One region of the Lysinibacillus sp. NPDC058147 genome, then DNA from elsewhere that is predicted to be linked to it. Evidence: riboswitches for the same ligand, from Rfam matches in the RefSeq annotation. Region 1 holds a riboswitch; the other holds the start of a gene.
What was found. Region 1 has a riboswitch for thiamine pyrophosphate ahead of thiM (hydroxyethylthiazole kinase). Riboswitches for the same ligand answer to the same signal wherever they lie in the genome.

Region 2: it holds a riboswitch for thiamine pyrophosphate, as region 1 does, so the genes downstream of both, thiC (phosphomethylpyrimidine synthase ThiC) here and thiM (hydroxyethylthiazole kinase) in region 1, are expected to answer to the same signal.

Annotation. Positions count from the first base shown of each region.
Region 1 is NZ_JBHVUJ010000001.1:165,435-173,842, reverse strand. It holds gene ACFVT8_RS00850 (RDD family protein) at 1-551, opposite strand, end outside; gene sppA (signal peptide peptidase SppA) at 564-1,577, opposite strand; gene mbcS (acyl-CoA synthetase MbcS) at 2,015-3,604, opposite strand; TPP riboswitch at 3,843-3,941, shown strand; gene thiM (hydroxyethylthiazole kinase) at 4,029-4,784, shown strand; gene thiD (bifunctional hydroxymethylpyrimidine kinase/phosphomethylpyrimidine kinase) at 4,784-5,608, shown strand; gene thiE (thiamine phosphate synthase) at 5,598-6,230, shown strand; gene ACFVT8_RS00820 (alpha/beta-type small acid-soluble spore protein) at 6,459-6,671, opposite strand; gene thiI (tRNA uracil 4-sulfurtransferase ThiI) at 6,823-8,031, opposite strand; gene ACFVT8_RS00810 (cysteine desulfurase family protein) at 8,035-8,408, opposite strand, start outside.
Region 2 is NZ_JBHVUJ010000010.1:11,433-19,840, reverse strand. It holds gene ACFVT8_RS21330 (AEC family transporter) at 1-899, shown strand, start outside; TPP riboswitch at 1,355-1,469, shown strand; gene thiC (phosphomethylpyrimidine synthase ThiC) at 1,794-3,572, shown strand; gene ACFVT8_RS21320 (catalase) at 3,734-5,239, opposite strand; gene ACFVT8_RS21315 (helix-turn-helix domain-containing protein) at 5,669-7,114, opposite strand; gene hutH (histidine ammonia-lyase) at 7,343-8,408, shown strand, end outside.

The DNA of each region.
Region 1 (8,408 bases):
TTTTCTTCTTTGATTGGCAAAGACTGTTGCACAACATCTTTTTCAATATAAGTTTTTTCATGAACGACTGTTGTATCCGCGAAAAAATCATGTAGACCTTGATTGTTCGGTAAAATGGCTACAAGAATATAAAGTGGCATAAAAACGCTGTTGATAATACGCCCTACCCAGTCACGGAATAACACATCTGACCAAGTCAGCTTCTCATGCTTTAATGAAATAACACGTAACCCAAATATCATTTTCCCTAATGTTTGCCCAAAAAATTTCGTCATTAATACGAAATAACTGTAATAAAGAATAGCGGATATAATCGAAATTGGTGCATACCATACTGTTTCAGATAATGACCAATCCATTAAATAAAAAATTGGGTTAACGAGAATTCCACCTATAGCTGTAATAACGAACCCATCTAATAAAAATGCCCAAAAACGTATCCAAAAGCCTGCTGTTTTTAAGGCATAATTTTTATCTATAATTGGCTTATCTATTAGGAGGGCATTCTCCATAGAGGGTGAACCTTGCATAACAATTTCATTGTTTGTCATTGTACTCCCTCCTTAGTTTTCGCCATATAAGTACATCATTTTTGGTGCTTTATAATCTGCCATAATTTTCGTCAGCATTTTTTCCTCTGCTGAAGGACCAAAGATTGAACCAATCTTCATCCCAACATATGATTGCCAGCCACCCTCATCATATGAATACTCGAATAATTCTGCGTCCTCTAAACCAAAGTCTTTACGCAGCGCAGCAATTGTTGCTTCCTCATCGCCAATCTCATCTACTAAGCCCGCTTCAAGAGCCTTCTTACCACTAAGAATTCGTCCATCGGCAACTTTTTTCACATTGGCTTCAGACATATTACGCCCTTTGGCAACAATATGAACGAATTCCTGATAAGTTTCATTAATCATGTCTTGCATCATAGCACGCTCTTCCGGTGTCACTTCACGCATTGGACTAAGCATATCTTTATGTTCACCAGATTTAAACGTTTCATATTTAATACCAACTTTCTCTGCTAGAGCCTGATAATTAATAGACTGCATAATGACACCAATTGAACCTGTAATTGTATCACGTTGCGCAAATATTTTATCTGCAGGTGCTGAAATGTAATAACCACCTGAAGCTGCCATCGAATCCATAGATACATAGATTGGAATTTGTCGTTCTTCCTTAACTTCCATGAGTTTCTTATATATCTCAGCTGATTCCTTTACTCCGCCACCTGGTGAATTAACACTTAAGACGATACCTTCTACAGTATCATCATATAAAATATTATCTAATTGATCTAAGAAAAATTGATGATCATAAGAAACTGGTTGCCATAATGTACTTGAGCCAACATCTTGAATCGTACCATCAACCTTTAAGTATGCAATACGTTTATCCATATCGCCACCTTCTTTAACCTCTTCCATTACCGTTAAGTCATTTCCAGCCACCCAGCCATCAAAATTGCTGAAGAAATCCGATTTAAATATTGCAAAAATAGTGTTGATCCCTAAAGAGAATACTAATAATACACTAGCAATTATTAAAGCAGTCCACCTTTTAACATTCATGTCTTTCCGCCTCCTCATACGTTATACGATAGATATTCTAATTTGTTTCATACTTATTGCAATAATATGGCTTATCACCATAACATGGGTTGATTTCTGTTCCGACTAGACTCTCTGTGCAAAAGAGTTTTTTGTGCGAAAGCGCAGCGTTTTCACAGAATGTGATACTTTTAGCCTTCGTCTCCTCTACTTGGCACACTCCATGGTCTAAATCTATGACGTTAATCCCTAAGGAGTGTCAAGATTCCAATTAACTTATATACAAGTCACACGTTTTAACAAATATAATTCCCAACTTTCGGCAGTTAGCCAATACTTTGCAAAAGCTTTAACCTATTTAACCTATTCAACCTATACTACATTATCTAATAATAAAAAAAAATCAAAGTTCATAAACAAAGCAGGAACTTTGATTTTCGACATTATTTCCTAGGAAATTAATGATGAATAATAGAATAGGCTTTTTCTTGTTCTCGTAATTCGACACGACGAATTTTGCCTGATGCAGTCTTCGGTAGCTCAGTAACAAACTCAATTGCACGAGGATATTTATAAGGGGCTGTTAATGTTTTTACATGGCTTTGTAGTTTTTTAATAAGCGCTTCATCTCCAACTTCTCCATCAGATAGTACAACAAATGCCTTTACTACATTTCCACGAACTGCATCTGGACTTGCGACAACGGCAGTTTCTTTTACTGCCGGATGTTTCAATAACGCATCTTCTACCTCAAATGGGCCAATCGTATAGCCAGACGATATAATGACATCATCCCCACGTCCTTCAAACCAAAAATAGCCATCTTCATCTTTATATGCACGATCTCCGGTAATGTACCATTCACCTCTAAATTGTAAATTTGTACGCTCCGGATCGTTTAAATATTTTTTAAATAATGCGGGTGTTTCACAGTGTACAGCAATATCTCCAACTTCTCCGATTGCAACAGGATTTCCAAGATCATTGATAATTTCAACAGTATTACCTGGAGTAGGTGTTCCCATTGAGCCCATTTTAGCTTCCATCCCAACCATTGTACCAACAAGTAATGTATTCTCTGTTTGTCCATAACCATCTCGTACTTGTAAGTTAAAGGCATCGGAAAATATTTTTATCACTTCACTATTTAAAGGTTCACCCGCTGACACAGCCTGACGTATTGTACTTAAATTGAAATCTCGTAAATTTTCAAGGCTCGCCATAAATCGATATTCGGTTGGCGTGCAGCACAGAATATTAATATTGAATTTTTCAAGCAGTGCAAGGTATGTTGCCGCATCGAAGTGACCTTTGTAAACAAATGCTGTTGCACCACTTCCTAGAGTAGCAAGGAACGGACTCCAAATCCATTTTTGCCAACCAGGAGCCGCTGTAGCCCAAACCATATCACCTTCTTGGACACCTAACCAGTTTGGTGCAGTAGTTCGTAAGTGCGCGTAGCCCCAGCCATGTGTATGTACCGCTGCCTTCGGATTGCCTGTTGTACCACTCGTATATGCTAAAAATGCAATGTCTGTACTCTTAGTTGGTGTAGAACTAATATAGGTTGTTGGTTGGTTTTCCATTTTTTCAAGCAATGCTTGCCAAGATCCATGTGCATGACCAATGACAAATTGCTGTATTTCTTGTAAATTCCCCACATTATCGAACTGCTCAATATAAGGCTCAAATGCAATAACACCTTTTGCATTGGCATGATTGATTCGATATTCAATATCCTTCGTTCTCAGCATTTCTGAGCTAGGTATAATGGTTAAACCTGCCTTTAAGGCAGCAATATAGACGATATACGCTTCAACTGATCTCGGCACCATGACTAAAATAACATCACCTTTTTTTAAACCTTGAGATGTAAATACATGTGCTGCCTGATTCGCCTTTTCAAGTAAAGCTGTATATGTTATATATTGAATTTCTTCATTTTCGTTATAAACTACTAATGCATTTTTCGTAGAATCCTGTGCATATTTTTCAATTTCCTCAGAAATGTTATACCATTCTGGTGCGATTAAATCTTCTCTTTTCATGGCAAGTGCCCCCTTTTGTTACGCTCATTATAAAACTCAATTTTTATCATTTTCAATGGAATTCGCTCTAATTCATTAAAGTCGTGACAACTATCATGCTCTGCTATATGGCATCAGTCACGTATTGCTTCTATCAATTTCATCTTGGTGTAATGGGTACTGTCGCTTCGCTTTCGCACAGATAAAAACTCCCTATTGAACACGAACGAATAATATGGTACATTTTGGACAACTAAAAGCATGATTGCAGGGGGACTCATTTAGAGTTGAGAAGGTAAAACCTGACCCTTTGAACCTGTTAGTTAATACTGACGTAGGGAGCAATATACATCTATTTACTGATGAAAGGCTCTTTTGCGTGTTTTTTTACACGAAAAAGAGCCTTTTTTGCACGCTTACGTCCATCCAACAAGGAGGACTAAAAATGGTATTTCATACTATCCGTAAACAAAATCCACTTATTCATTGCATTACTAATTATGTTGTGGCTAATTTTCAAGCAAATGGCTTATTAGCAATAGGCGCTTCTCCAGTTATGGCTGATGACAGTCATGAAGTTGAAGAAATGGTCGCAATTGCCTCAGGATTATTGATCAATATCGGTACCCTTAATGAACGAATGAAAGAATCAATGTTACTTGCTGGAAAAAAAGCAAATACTCTTGGCATTCCCGTTGTTTTAGATCCCGTTGCTGCAGGTGCAACGACTTACCGGAAACAAACGGTACAACAATTACTCGAGGAAATAAATTTTGCGGCAATTCGTTGTAATACCGGAGAGCTTGCAGCTATAGCCGATATAGAATGGCAACAAAAAGGTGTAGATAGTGGTAGTGGTTCCATTTCTTTAGAAGTTGAGGCACAAAAAGTAGCTCAACTCTACGATTGTATTGTTATTGTGACCGGTGAAAAGGATTTTATTACTGATGGTGAACACCAGCAATGGGTTACAGGTGGAAATTCCCAAATGACAGAAGTTACTGGAACAGGTTGCTTATTGAGTGCAATTTGTTGTGCATCCTACGTCGCAGGAAATAAACCATTTGATCAATTGGTAGAAACGTTATCACTTTATAAAAAAGTGGCAGAGCAAGCCGCTTCTTCTACTCCATACATTGGCGATTTTCAAATTGCAGTATTGAATGAACTACATCGTATTTCCAAGGATGGTGAACAATGATGAATATTGTAATGACAATTGCTGGTTCTGATAGTGGTGGCGGTGCAGGAATACAGGCTGATTTAAAAACATTTCAGGAATTAAAAGTGTTTGGAACGTCTGTTATTACAGCTTTAACTGCTCAGAATACACTTGGTGTATCGGATGTATTTCCAATTGAAGTTAGTTTTGTTGAGAAACAACTTCAAGCGCTAGTCGAGGATTTTTCAATAAGCGCCGTTAAAACCGGAATGCTGTTTTCCTCTGAAATAATCCAATCAATTGCACAAATTTTAGCTGAAATAAATATTCCGCTTATTGTCGATCCTGTCATGATAGCAAAAGGTGGAGAAAGTTTATTACAGCAAGAAGCAATTGAGGCTTTACGCAGTTGTTTGCTACCTTTAGCAACAGTCATAACACCGAACATTCCTGAGGCAGAAACCCTTTCTGGAAGGACCATCAATTCTTTAGCTGATATTAAAGAAGCAGCTCAAGTCTTATTACAAATGGGCGTTCAATGCGTCATTATTAAAGGAGGTCATTTAGAGGATAAATGTTATGCTACTGATTATGTATTTTTCCAAGATGGTCGGTCATTTTCCATGCAGTCCACTCGTATTGCAACAAAAAATACGCATGGTACAGGCTGTACTTTTTCGGCTGCATTAACTGCTTTTCTTGGTCGTGGACTACCTTTAGAAAAAGCGATTGAGGAAGCTAAAAAATTTATTCAATTAGCAATAACTCATGATTTATCTATTGGTAATGGCCATGGTCCTACAAATCATTTTGCTTATCAAAACTTGAAGGATTCCTGCGAGGTGATTATTCATGAAACGTAAAGATCTACAGCTATATTTTATAATGGGTACAGGTAATGTTTTCAAACAAGATCCATTAAACGTTTTAGAGAAAGCTCTACAATCTGGAATTACTATGTTTCAATATCGTGAAAAAGGATCGAATACACTAACTGGGCAAGCCTATGAAGATTTTGCTCGGAAATGTCAAAAGCTCTGTCGGCAGTATAATGTTCCGTTTATTGTCAACGATGATGTTGAGTTAGCAATAAAACTTAGAGCTGATGGTGTTCATATTGGACAAAAGGATTCTCCTGTGTCGATGGTACGTAAAAAAATTGGCCCTATGATTTTAGGTGTTTCTGTTCATTCACATACTGAATTACAAACTGCTCTACAGTATGGTGCTGATTATGTAGGAATTGGTCCGATTTTTTCAACCACTTCTAAAAGTGACGCCAATCCACCTAGTGGAACTGATTTTTTACAGCAAGTTCGGATTCAATATCCGGAGCTCCCAATCGTTGCAATCGGAGGCATAAACTGTTCGAATGCTCCTACGGTATTTAAAGCAGGTGCGGATGGAATAGCAGTTATTTCTGCAATTTGCCAAAGTGAGGATATTTCAAATACAGTCTCTACATTTAAATCATTTGTAGGATAAAGTGAAACTTTAATCAGTGGAGGTCTTTCACCAATGGGTTTTTACAGGCAGTTAACCCCACGTATTTCTTTGCTCTCGTTGAACTGAAATGGGATAGCCTGACGCTTCTCTATTCATACAGATAAATTACTCCCGTTAATACGGGATAAAAAAATAAAAATTTAAACAAACTAAAACCAGTGCCTTTTACGGTCACTGGTTTTAATTTTATAATTGCTTATTAAGCAATTATTGGTTGTTTGGCATGCCTTTTAATTGAGATTCTGCCATTTGTACAAGACGTTTAGTGATTTCACCGCCAACGGAACCGTTAGCACGAGCTGAAGCGTCAGCTCCTAATTGAACACCAAATTCTTGTGCAATTTCGTATTTCATTTGATCAAGCGCTTGTTGTACGCCAGGTACTGCAAGCTGGTTTGAACTGCGATTTGTGTTTGCCATGTGTCTCACCTCCTTGTGAATATAGAATGTGCGTTATTAGATTTTTAATACAAAAATTTTATCGGTAAATTGTACCTGCAAAGGAAATGAACAAAAAAACCGACTCAAGATTTTTGAGTCGGCTCGTTAGCTTAAGAAATCGCAGTTTCTTCTATAAAAGATCTGCAAATTTATCGGCTTCTTGCTCTTTTTTCGGGAAAATATAGACTTCACGGTTTTTCACTGCTCGTTCAATTAGTTCATCAAAATCCGAGAAGCTTTCGTAATGCTCAACCTTTTCAAGCTTTGGCTTTGTTTTTGGACTTGCTGGAGTAAAAATTGTACAGCAGTCTTCAAATGGTTGGATAGACGTTTCGTATGTGCCTATTTTCTCTGCAATATCGATAATTTCTAATTTATCTGATGAGATTAATGGACGTAAAATTGGTGTGTTCGTTACGGCATTAATAGCTGTTAGGCTTTCAAGAGTTTGACTCGCTACTTGTCCAAGACTTTCACCTGTAACAATTGCTAATGCACCGATTTCTTCACGTACTTTGTCAGCAACTTTTAACATCATACGACGAGTTGTTGTCATCGAAACATTAGAAGGTACTTTTTCTTTAATAAGAACTTGGATTTCAGTGAAAGGAATAACATGTAAACGTATACTAGCGCCAAATTTCGTTAATTCATTAGCAAGCACCTTTACTTTTTCCAATGAATTTTGGCTTGTATAAGGTGGACTAAAGAAGTGGATCGCTTCTAAGCGCACTCCACGTTTCATCATTAAATAACCAGCAACAGGACTATCTATACCACCAGAAAGCATTAATAAAGATTTACCATTCGAACCTACAGGCATTCCACCTGCACCAGGAATAACTTGTGCCATCATATATGTTGCGTCATGACGCACTTCTACACGAAGTTCGATATCAGGCTGTTTCACCTTTACTGATAAATTTTGATATTGTGGTAAAACATAACCACCAATTTCGCGTTGAATAGCATGTGATTCTAACGGAAATGTTTTATCAGTGCGTTTTACTTCTACTTTAAAAGTAAGCTGCTCATTTTTAAATGTATCCATAATTGTGATGGCAAGTTTTTTCATGGCCTCCATGTCTTTTTCACATGCTGCCACAGGACTAAATGATTGGATACCAAAAATTTTAGGTAATCCTTTTAATAGTACGTCCATTTGTGTTTCATTTTGAATGGCGATAAACATACGATCGCGCTCTGTACGAATGTGTAAATGTCCTAAATCCGCAAACGCATGACGAATGTTCTCTCGTAGACGACGAATAAAATCCATCTTGTTGCGACCTTTTGTAGAAAGCTCTCCATATCGAATTAAAATTTCTTTCCAAATCATGATTTAAAATTCTCCTTTAAGTTCCATCAATACTTCATCTAATACTTGTTTAAACTTTACTATATCTTCATTTGTTACATGCGCGCCAAAACTTAAACGAATAACACCCTTTTTAAAGTGCTCATCAATATTTAGAGCTTCAACAACATGGCTTGTTTTTGTCTGTTTCGATGAACAAGCACTCGATGTCGATACAATTACATTGCGTTTTTGCAATGCATTAATAATGACTTCACCTTTTAAGTCGCGAATACTAAAAGATAAAATATGTGCCGCACCTTGTGGGGTTGATAAAATATGCACTGCATCTCCATATCCACGTAATTGCGTGCATATTTCTTCATTCCATTGACGATATTTTTTTGCACGATCATTCA
Region 2 (8,408 bases), on a different contig from region 1:
TTGTAGCTCCAATTTTAGTGCTTCTAGTACTCGGCGCAGTTTTACAAAAGAAATTTCGCTTTAATTTAAAGGCGTTATCTCAACTTATTACATATTGCTTTATGCCAGCGGCTGTTTTTGTGAATATATATGAAACGAGTATAGAGCTGACTGTACTTGGAGAAGTTGCGTTATTTATTTTACTCTTTATCGGAAGCCAAATGGTGCTTAGTCACTTTCTAGCAAAGGGACTCGGCTTAGTAAAAACTGAGGCAGCAGTTTTTAAAAATAGTGTTGTCCTAATTAATTCGGGTAACTATGGTATTCCGGTTGCACAAATGATTTTCGTGACCCAGCCGATTGGAGTAGCAATTCAGGTTATTCTCGTAATATTTCAAAATATGACGACCTATACTTACGGCTTGTACAATTTAATTTCTTCAGCAAAATCGGGCATGTCTATTGTGAAAGACTTCCTCAAAATGCCTATTATTCATGCACTTATTATTGGTGTAGCAATGAACTATTTTAATATCGCTATTCCGCAGTTTGTAAGAATTCCGATAGACCATGTGGCAGATGGCTTTATCGCTGTAGCATTAATAACTTTAGGGGCACAACTATCACAGCTTGAAATTAAATCCATGTTCAATAAGATGGTATTCATTAGCTGTTTTACACGACTAGTCATAGGACCAGCCGTAGCATTGCTGATCATTTATGTGCTTGGCCTTGACGGTGTCGTAGCACAGTCACTTTTTATAGCTAGTTCGTTCCCGACATCACGAAATAGTTCTAGTCTAGCATTAGAATATGACGTAGAATCGGCAACAGCTGCACAAACAGTATTATTTTCAACGATTGTGAGCTGCATTACAGTGACGATTGTGATTTATGTAGCAGAACTGTTGTTTACCTAACAGTTTGGTGCTATTCAGAATAAAAGATAGGGTGGAAAGCTTTTCAGAGGTTGGTAGCTTTTCTTCTGATTAAAAGCTAGGGATTTATATTTCTTAAAACAAGATATAAGTTGATTGGGGTGGAGGCTGGGCGACTCCTCGGGGATCAGCAATAGAGGAACGAAGGCTAAAAGCATCACATCCTGTGATAACGCCTTCGTGACCAACATCGTGTTGGCCCGAGACCCTGGAGCGAGCATCGCGAGTGAAGCGGCTCATCGGACGACCCCAGGAAGCTCTGCTCTGCGCGAAAGCGAAGCGTCAGCGGCAAATGTTTTCTGTAGCGAAAGCAAAGCGACAGCTACAAAGCGTCCAGCCGGAACGGAAATCAACCACACGTTATGAGGTAAGTTAAAAATAATAAAATGTAGCTTCCATCTCTTAGCAATATCTGCTAAACTAGCATCAAACTTAATAGCATTAACTAGGGGAGTCTGATGAGTCAGGCTGAGAGGGAAACGCATAGAGGTTTCTTGACCCTTTGGACCTGATCTGGCTCATACCAGCGTGGGAAAGTTAACCTTTATTGCACTCTTTGTTATTTGCAATAACTAAACCTTTACATTCTTAGCCGGATCCAAAAAATTTTTTGGATTCGGTTTTTTGTCTTCATTCAGCAGAAGACTCCTATCTTTGCAGGTGATGAGATGTATGCGGTTAAGCTTCCTAACTAGTAGGTGCCCAAACGCCTGCTGAATGAAGACAAGCCTCCGGCGGATGTCACGGATTTTAAAAGGAATGAATTGTGCGGGCACAATTCAAAATCCGAACGCAATTACGCCAAGGCGAAATTGATTTTTGTTGGGTGAGCTAGATTCGGTCCTTGTATAAAAGTAAAAGGGAGCGAAGTAGTTTATGACAACAGTTAGCGACAAGAATATTACGATTATGTCAAGTTTTGAAGGAAGTAAAAAAGTTTACGTAGAAGGATCTCGACCAGATATTTTAGTGCCAATGCGTGAAATTGCTCTAAGTCCAACGACAGGAAGCTTTGGTGAAGAGGAAAATGCACCAGTACGTGTTTATGATACGAGTGGCCCGTACACTGATCCTGCATATAAGGTGGATATTACGAAAGGATTGCCAGTTTTATGTAGTGAATGGATCAAAGAACGAGGTGATGTTGAAGAGTACGAAGGTCGTACTATCAAGCCAGAAGATAATGGATTCCGCAAAGCTGATGATCCGCGAATGAATGAAAATGTTTTTCCGGATTTATCTAGAAAGCCTTTGCGTGCGAAGAAAGGTAAAAATGTAACACAGCTTCACTATGCACGAAAGGGAATTATTACTCCAGAAATGGAATTTGTAGCAATACGCGAAAATATGGACCCGGAATTTGTGCGCTCAGAGATCGCGGCAGGACGTGCTATTTTGCCATCTAATATTAATCACCCTGAGGCTGAGCCGATGATTATTGGACGTAACTTCCACGTGAAAATTAACGCTAATATTGGAAATTCAGCGGTATCATCCTCTATTGCAGAAGAGGTAGAAAAAATGACGTGGGCTACACGTTGGGGTGCTGATAACATTATGGATTTATCTACTGGTAAGCATATTCATACGACACGTGAATGGATTATCCGTAACGCTGCGGTGCCAGTGGGGACAGTGCCGATTTATCAAGCGCTAGAAAAAGTAAATGGTGTGGCAGAGGATTTAACGTGGGAGGTGTATCGTGATACATTAATTGAACAGGCTGAGCAAGGTGTTGATTACTTCACGATTCATGCAGGGGTATTGCTACGCTATGTACCATTAACGGCTAATCGTGTAACAGGCATAGTGTCTCGAGGAGGCTCAATTATGGCGCAGTGGTGTTTATATCACCATCAAGAGAGCTTCTTATATACTCATTTTGAAGAAATCTGCGAAATTATGAAAACCTATGATGTTGCCTTCTCTTTAGGTGATGGTTTACGTCCAGGTTCTATTGCAGATGCAAATGATGAGGCTCAGTTTGCGGAGCTAGAAACGCTAGGGGAGTTAACGCAAATCGCCTGGAAGCATGATGTACAGGTGATGGTGGAAGGACCAGGTCATGTACCAATGCATCTTATTAAAGAAAATATGGATAAGCAGTTAGAGGTGTGTAAGGAAGCGCCTTTCTATACTTTAGGGCCGCTAACAACAGATATCGCGCCTGGCTACGACCATATTACATCGGCCATCGGTGCTGCGATGATCGGTTGGTATGGTACAGCAATGCTATGTTATGTGACGCCTAAAGAGCATCTCGGTTTACCAAATCGTGAGGATGTTCGTGTAGGGGTTATTACGTATAAAATTGCTGCACACGCTGCAGATTTAGCGAAAGGGCATCCGGGAGCACAGCAGCGCGACGATGCACTATCTAAGGCACGCTTTGAATTCCGCTGGCGCGATCAATTCAACCTATCGCTTGATCCAGAGCGTGCAGTCGAATACCACGATGAAACGTTGCCTGCAGAAGGAGCGAAAACTGCGCACTTCTGTTCAATGTGTGGACCTAAGTTTTGTAGTATGAGAATCTCACAGGATATTCGTAATTATGCAAAAGATCAAGACTTAAATACGACTGAAGCAATCCACAAAGGTATGCAGGAGAAAGCCGAGGAATTTAAAAAGGCAGGCAGTCAACTTTATCGATAATTATTAGAGCGGGCTTGTGTTTATCAGACACAAGCCTTTTTGGTCATTAAGATAAAAAAACTCCATGTGAAGTTCCCTTCACATGGAGTAAAAAGTTGGATTCGGATATCAATAATAGTGGAAAATCAATTATGCCTCGGCATAATTGCGTCTAAAATAAGTTAGACGTTAGTTGGTTGTTTTACGTACGGGTTTGAAAGATCCATGCCTTCTAATGAAAGACCCATAGCTTTTGCTACACCTTCACCATATGCTGGATCAGCTAAATAGCAGTGCAGGATATGGCGACGTTTGATGAACTCTTCCACTGACGCCATATCATTCGCAGTATTTTCGAATAGGCGTTGTTGCTCTTCGGCAGTCATTAGGCGGAATAATTTACCTGGCTGCTCGAAGTAGTTGTTGTCGTCTTCACGGAAGTCGTGGATACCAGCATTACCGTCAATACGTAATTCAGGCTCTTTGTAGTCTAAATTATGCTCCCATTCACCATAGCTATTTGGTTCATAGCCTAAAGTTGAACCAAGATTGCCATCGAAACGCATAGCACCGTCACGGTGGAACGTACGGAATGGACATTTTGGTGCGTTTACAGGAAGCATGTAGTGGTTCACACCTAAACGGTAGCGTTGTGCATCTGCATACGCAAAGATACGAGCTTGTAACATTTTGTCTGGCGAGAAGCTAATGCCAGGGATAATATTTGATGGTGCAAATGCAGCTTGTTCAACTTCCGCAAAGTAGTTGTCCGCGTTTTTATTTAACTCGAATTCACCCACAGGAATTAATGGGAAGTCTTTTTTATACCATACTTTCGTTAAATCAAATGGGTTATAGGGTAATTCGCGAGCTTGTTCCTCTGTCATTACTTGAATATACATTTTCCATTTTGGGAAATCGCTATTTTCAATTGCTTCATATAGATCGCGTTGTGAAGATTCACGGTCATTACTGATCACTTCAGCAGCCTCGGCACCAGTTAAGTTTTTAATGCCTTGCTCTGTAGTAAAGTGGAATTTAACCCATACGCGCTCATTTTCTTCATTAATAAAGCTATATGTGTGAGAACCGAAACCGTGCATATTGCGGTATCCAGCCGGAATACCACGATCAGACATAACGATTGTTACTTGGTGAAGTGCCTCTGGTAATGAAGTCCAGAAATCCCAGTTTGAATTAGCGTTTTTCATATTTGTACGTGGATCGCGTTTTACCACGTGGTTTAAATCTGTAAAGTGTAAAGGATCACGGAAGAAGAATACAGGTGTGTTGTTACCAACTAAATCCCAGTTACCCTCTTCTGTATAGAATTTAAGTGCAAAGCCACGAATATCGCGCTCAGCATCTGCTGCGCCACGCTCACCTGCAACTGTAGAGAAGCGTGCAAACATTTCAGTCTTTTTCCCAATCTCTGAGAAGATTTTTGCTTTTGTATATTTAGTAATATCATGCGTTACAGTGAAAGTACCGAATGCACCTGAACCTTTAGCGTGCATACGACGTTCAGGAATAACTTCACGGTTGAAGTTCGCTAATTTCTCAACTAGCCATACATCCTGAAGTAATAGAGGACCACGAGGACCTGCTGACATTGAATCGTGGTTGCTTACTACTGGAGCGCCACCTGCTGTTGTAAATCGACGGCTACGATCATTTTTGTTTGTCATATTAGTTTACCTCCTAAAGAAAAATTGTGAGTCAAACTCTTCATCAATAACTATAACAAACACAAACTAGAATTGCTAGTAAATTATAATAATTATTGTTAAAGAATTTTTACATAAAGATATAAACTATAAATATATGCTAGATTGAAAGATGTTATGAATATCCTTTACCACAAATTTAGTTTTTTTAAACATTTTCGAGAATTATTTAAAAATGAGTTATAAATAATAGATAACTTAAAAATAAATGAAATCTTTAATTCATTTATTCTTATTGAAAATAAAATATAATAATTGAAAATAACATGGTGAAGGTTTGTTACTTCTTGTAGATCAGGTATCCTGAAATACTGTGAAGATAATGCCTTTATCCGCTACGATTTCGCACAAGCGCTCAGTTGGAACAGAAATCACCCTTGTGTTACATTTTTACGTTTTACGATAACGATGGGGAGTAATTCCGATGTGCTGTTTAAAAATTTTAATGAAGTAATTTGAATCATCGAAACCATTTAAATAAGCAACTTCACTAATAGCAAAATCTGTTTCTACAAGCATCTTTGTAGCATTTTGAATTCGGACTTGTTGTAGGTAGCGTTTAAATGGCAGACCTTGCTTCTTAGAAAAAATCGTACTTAAATAATTGGGGCTAATCCCTAGTTTATGGGCAACGTAAGGTAAAGATAACCCACTATCCTGAAATTGTTGGTCGATAATTTCTATGGCCAGTTCTACATAGTCAGCCCGTTTTTCTATTCGTGCCTCATTAGCTAATTCAATCAGCCTTTGTGTAAATGATATGATGCCATTTAGAATGGTATAAAATATAGGATGCTCAATAATTAAATGAAAAAGCTGACGGTAATTTTGCTCAATTGTAGCTTTCTCATGTAATTTATACTTCAGCATAAAGCGTCGAATTTGCGCCAAAACACTTGTTAGATGAATACGTAAGTCATCTTGCTTGTAATAAATCCCCTCATTAGATAGTCGATATAAAAATGCTTTGACGGCTTCAATGTTTCCGTCTTCTAAACTACTGATTAGTAATTGCTGCTCTTCAGGTGTTAGTAATGGATCGAAGGTCTGTGTTTCAAATTGTTTGCTCGCATAAAAAATATGCCCATAGCCTTCGTAAAAGCTTTGATGAAGTGCACGTTTTGTTAAGGTATACATATTCTTCATGGTGGTTGGTTCCCCATCATAAACCCCAATATTTAAAGAGCTATTATTCGTTAATCGCCATTCCTTCATTAATGTACGAATATCCTTTTCTAAGTCATTTGTTTGGAATAAACATACAATTTTTTCTGATAAAGGATAAATCCTCGTACTATAATAAATAGGAGTTTGCTGAAGCCAGTTGTATAGTTTATTAAACATTTCGGCATGCTCAGGCTCGATCATTGTGAAATGTATATTTGTCTCAAGGGAACTTGTTTTATTATCTAAAAATAGTTGATAGTAAAAGGATTCATCTGTAGCTTCTTGATACACTGCTTCTACCTTTGGTGTCCGAAGGGAAATGGCAGTGAGCTTTTGCTTTAATACTTCTAAATCAATTGGTTTAACGAAGAGATGTGCGACCTGTAAATCGATTGCTTTTAATGCATTTTTAAACAGTGGCTCTGTCGTCATAGCTAAAATAGTCCCTGAATGTTTTTGTAAAACACGATAAAGTGCAGTTAAACGATTATTCGAGAATAGGTCAATATTTAGTAGTATCACCTCAGGCTCGAATTGCTGGATACTTTGAAGGGCATCATTAATAGTTGTACTTATTTCTATAGTTACATCCCCAGGGAAATATGTATGTAAAAACCAACGAATCCCTGAAAGATCAGTGGAATCCCTGTCAATTAATAACAATTTCAAAACTCGAACCCCCTTATAATTATCTAGTTTCGTAAAAAAATACTATTATATTATTAAAATAACAAAAATTCTGAAATAATTCATGTTTTCTCTTTTAAAATTCCCTATTTTCTGAAAAAGGTAGTTAGTACAATGTAGTTAGTGTTATTGTTATTTATCTTTTATAGCAATAGCGAGATTGATTAAAAGCATTTTTACATAGCTCTAAGGAAACAGGGGGATGTCATTATGAAGTCTATTATCGAGCTTGATGGTCAGACATTAACAAGACAGCAAATAGGGGAAATTGTAGAAGGTCGTGCCACGGTAGAGCTTTCTCTAGACAGTGTGGAGCGTATACGTTTAAGTAGGGACCGAATTGAAAAGCGTTTAGCTGAGGGGCAAACGATATATGGTGTGAATACAGGCTTTGGAAAGCTAAGTAATATAAAGATTGAAGAGGAAGACATTGAGCTTTTACAGTTAAATTTATTGCGCTCAGATGCAACTGGTGTTGGTGCACCGTTTCCAACAGATGTTGTACGTGCCATGATGGTTTTACGTGCAAATGCTTTAGCTCGTGGTTTTTCAGGTATTCGTCTGGAAACAGTACAGCTGCTATTGGATTTTATTAATAAAGGAGTACATCCGATTGTGCCTTCTCAAGGTTCAGTTGGAGCAAGTGGGGATTTAGCGCCGTTATCACATTTGGCTTTAGTGCTAGTAGGCGAAGGTAAGGCGGAGTTTAATGGAGAGATTATGAGCGGTAGTGCGGCGCTACAGCAAGCTGGGTTAACGCCTGTCCGACTACAAGCTAAGGAAGGGCTAGCGCTTGTAAATGGTACACAAGCAATGACGGGTATCGGAGTTTTAACGGTGAACGAGGCAGAGCGAATTGGATTAGCGGCAGATATGGCAGCAAGTTTAACGCTTGAGGCACTTAAGGGGATTACTTCCGCATTTGATCCAGCACTTTTAGCGGTAAGACCACACCCGGAATTAGAGCTTGTTGGTGGACGAATCCGTAAGTGGCTAGATGGAAGTAAACGTGTGACAAAGCAAGGTGAAATCCGTATGCAAGATGCCTATTCACTACGTTGCATTCCGCAAGTACATGGTGCTTCATGGCAGTCATTTTTCTACGCTCAGGACCGCGTACAAACTGAAATGAATGCAACGACAGATAATCCGATTGTTTTAGAAAATGGTGAAGTATTGTCTGGTGGGCATTTCCACGGTCAACCAATCGCATTAGCCATGGACTTTTTAAAAGTCGGTGTAAGTGAGTGGGCTAATATTTCAGAGCGTCGTACAG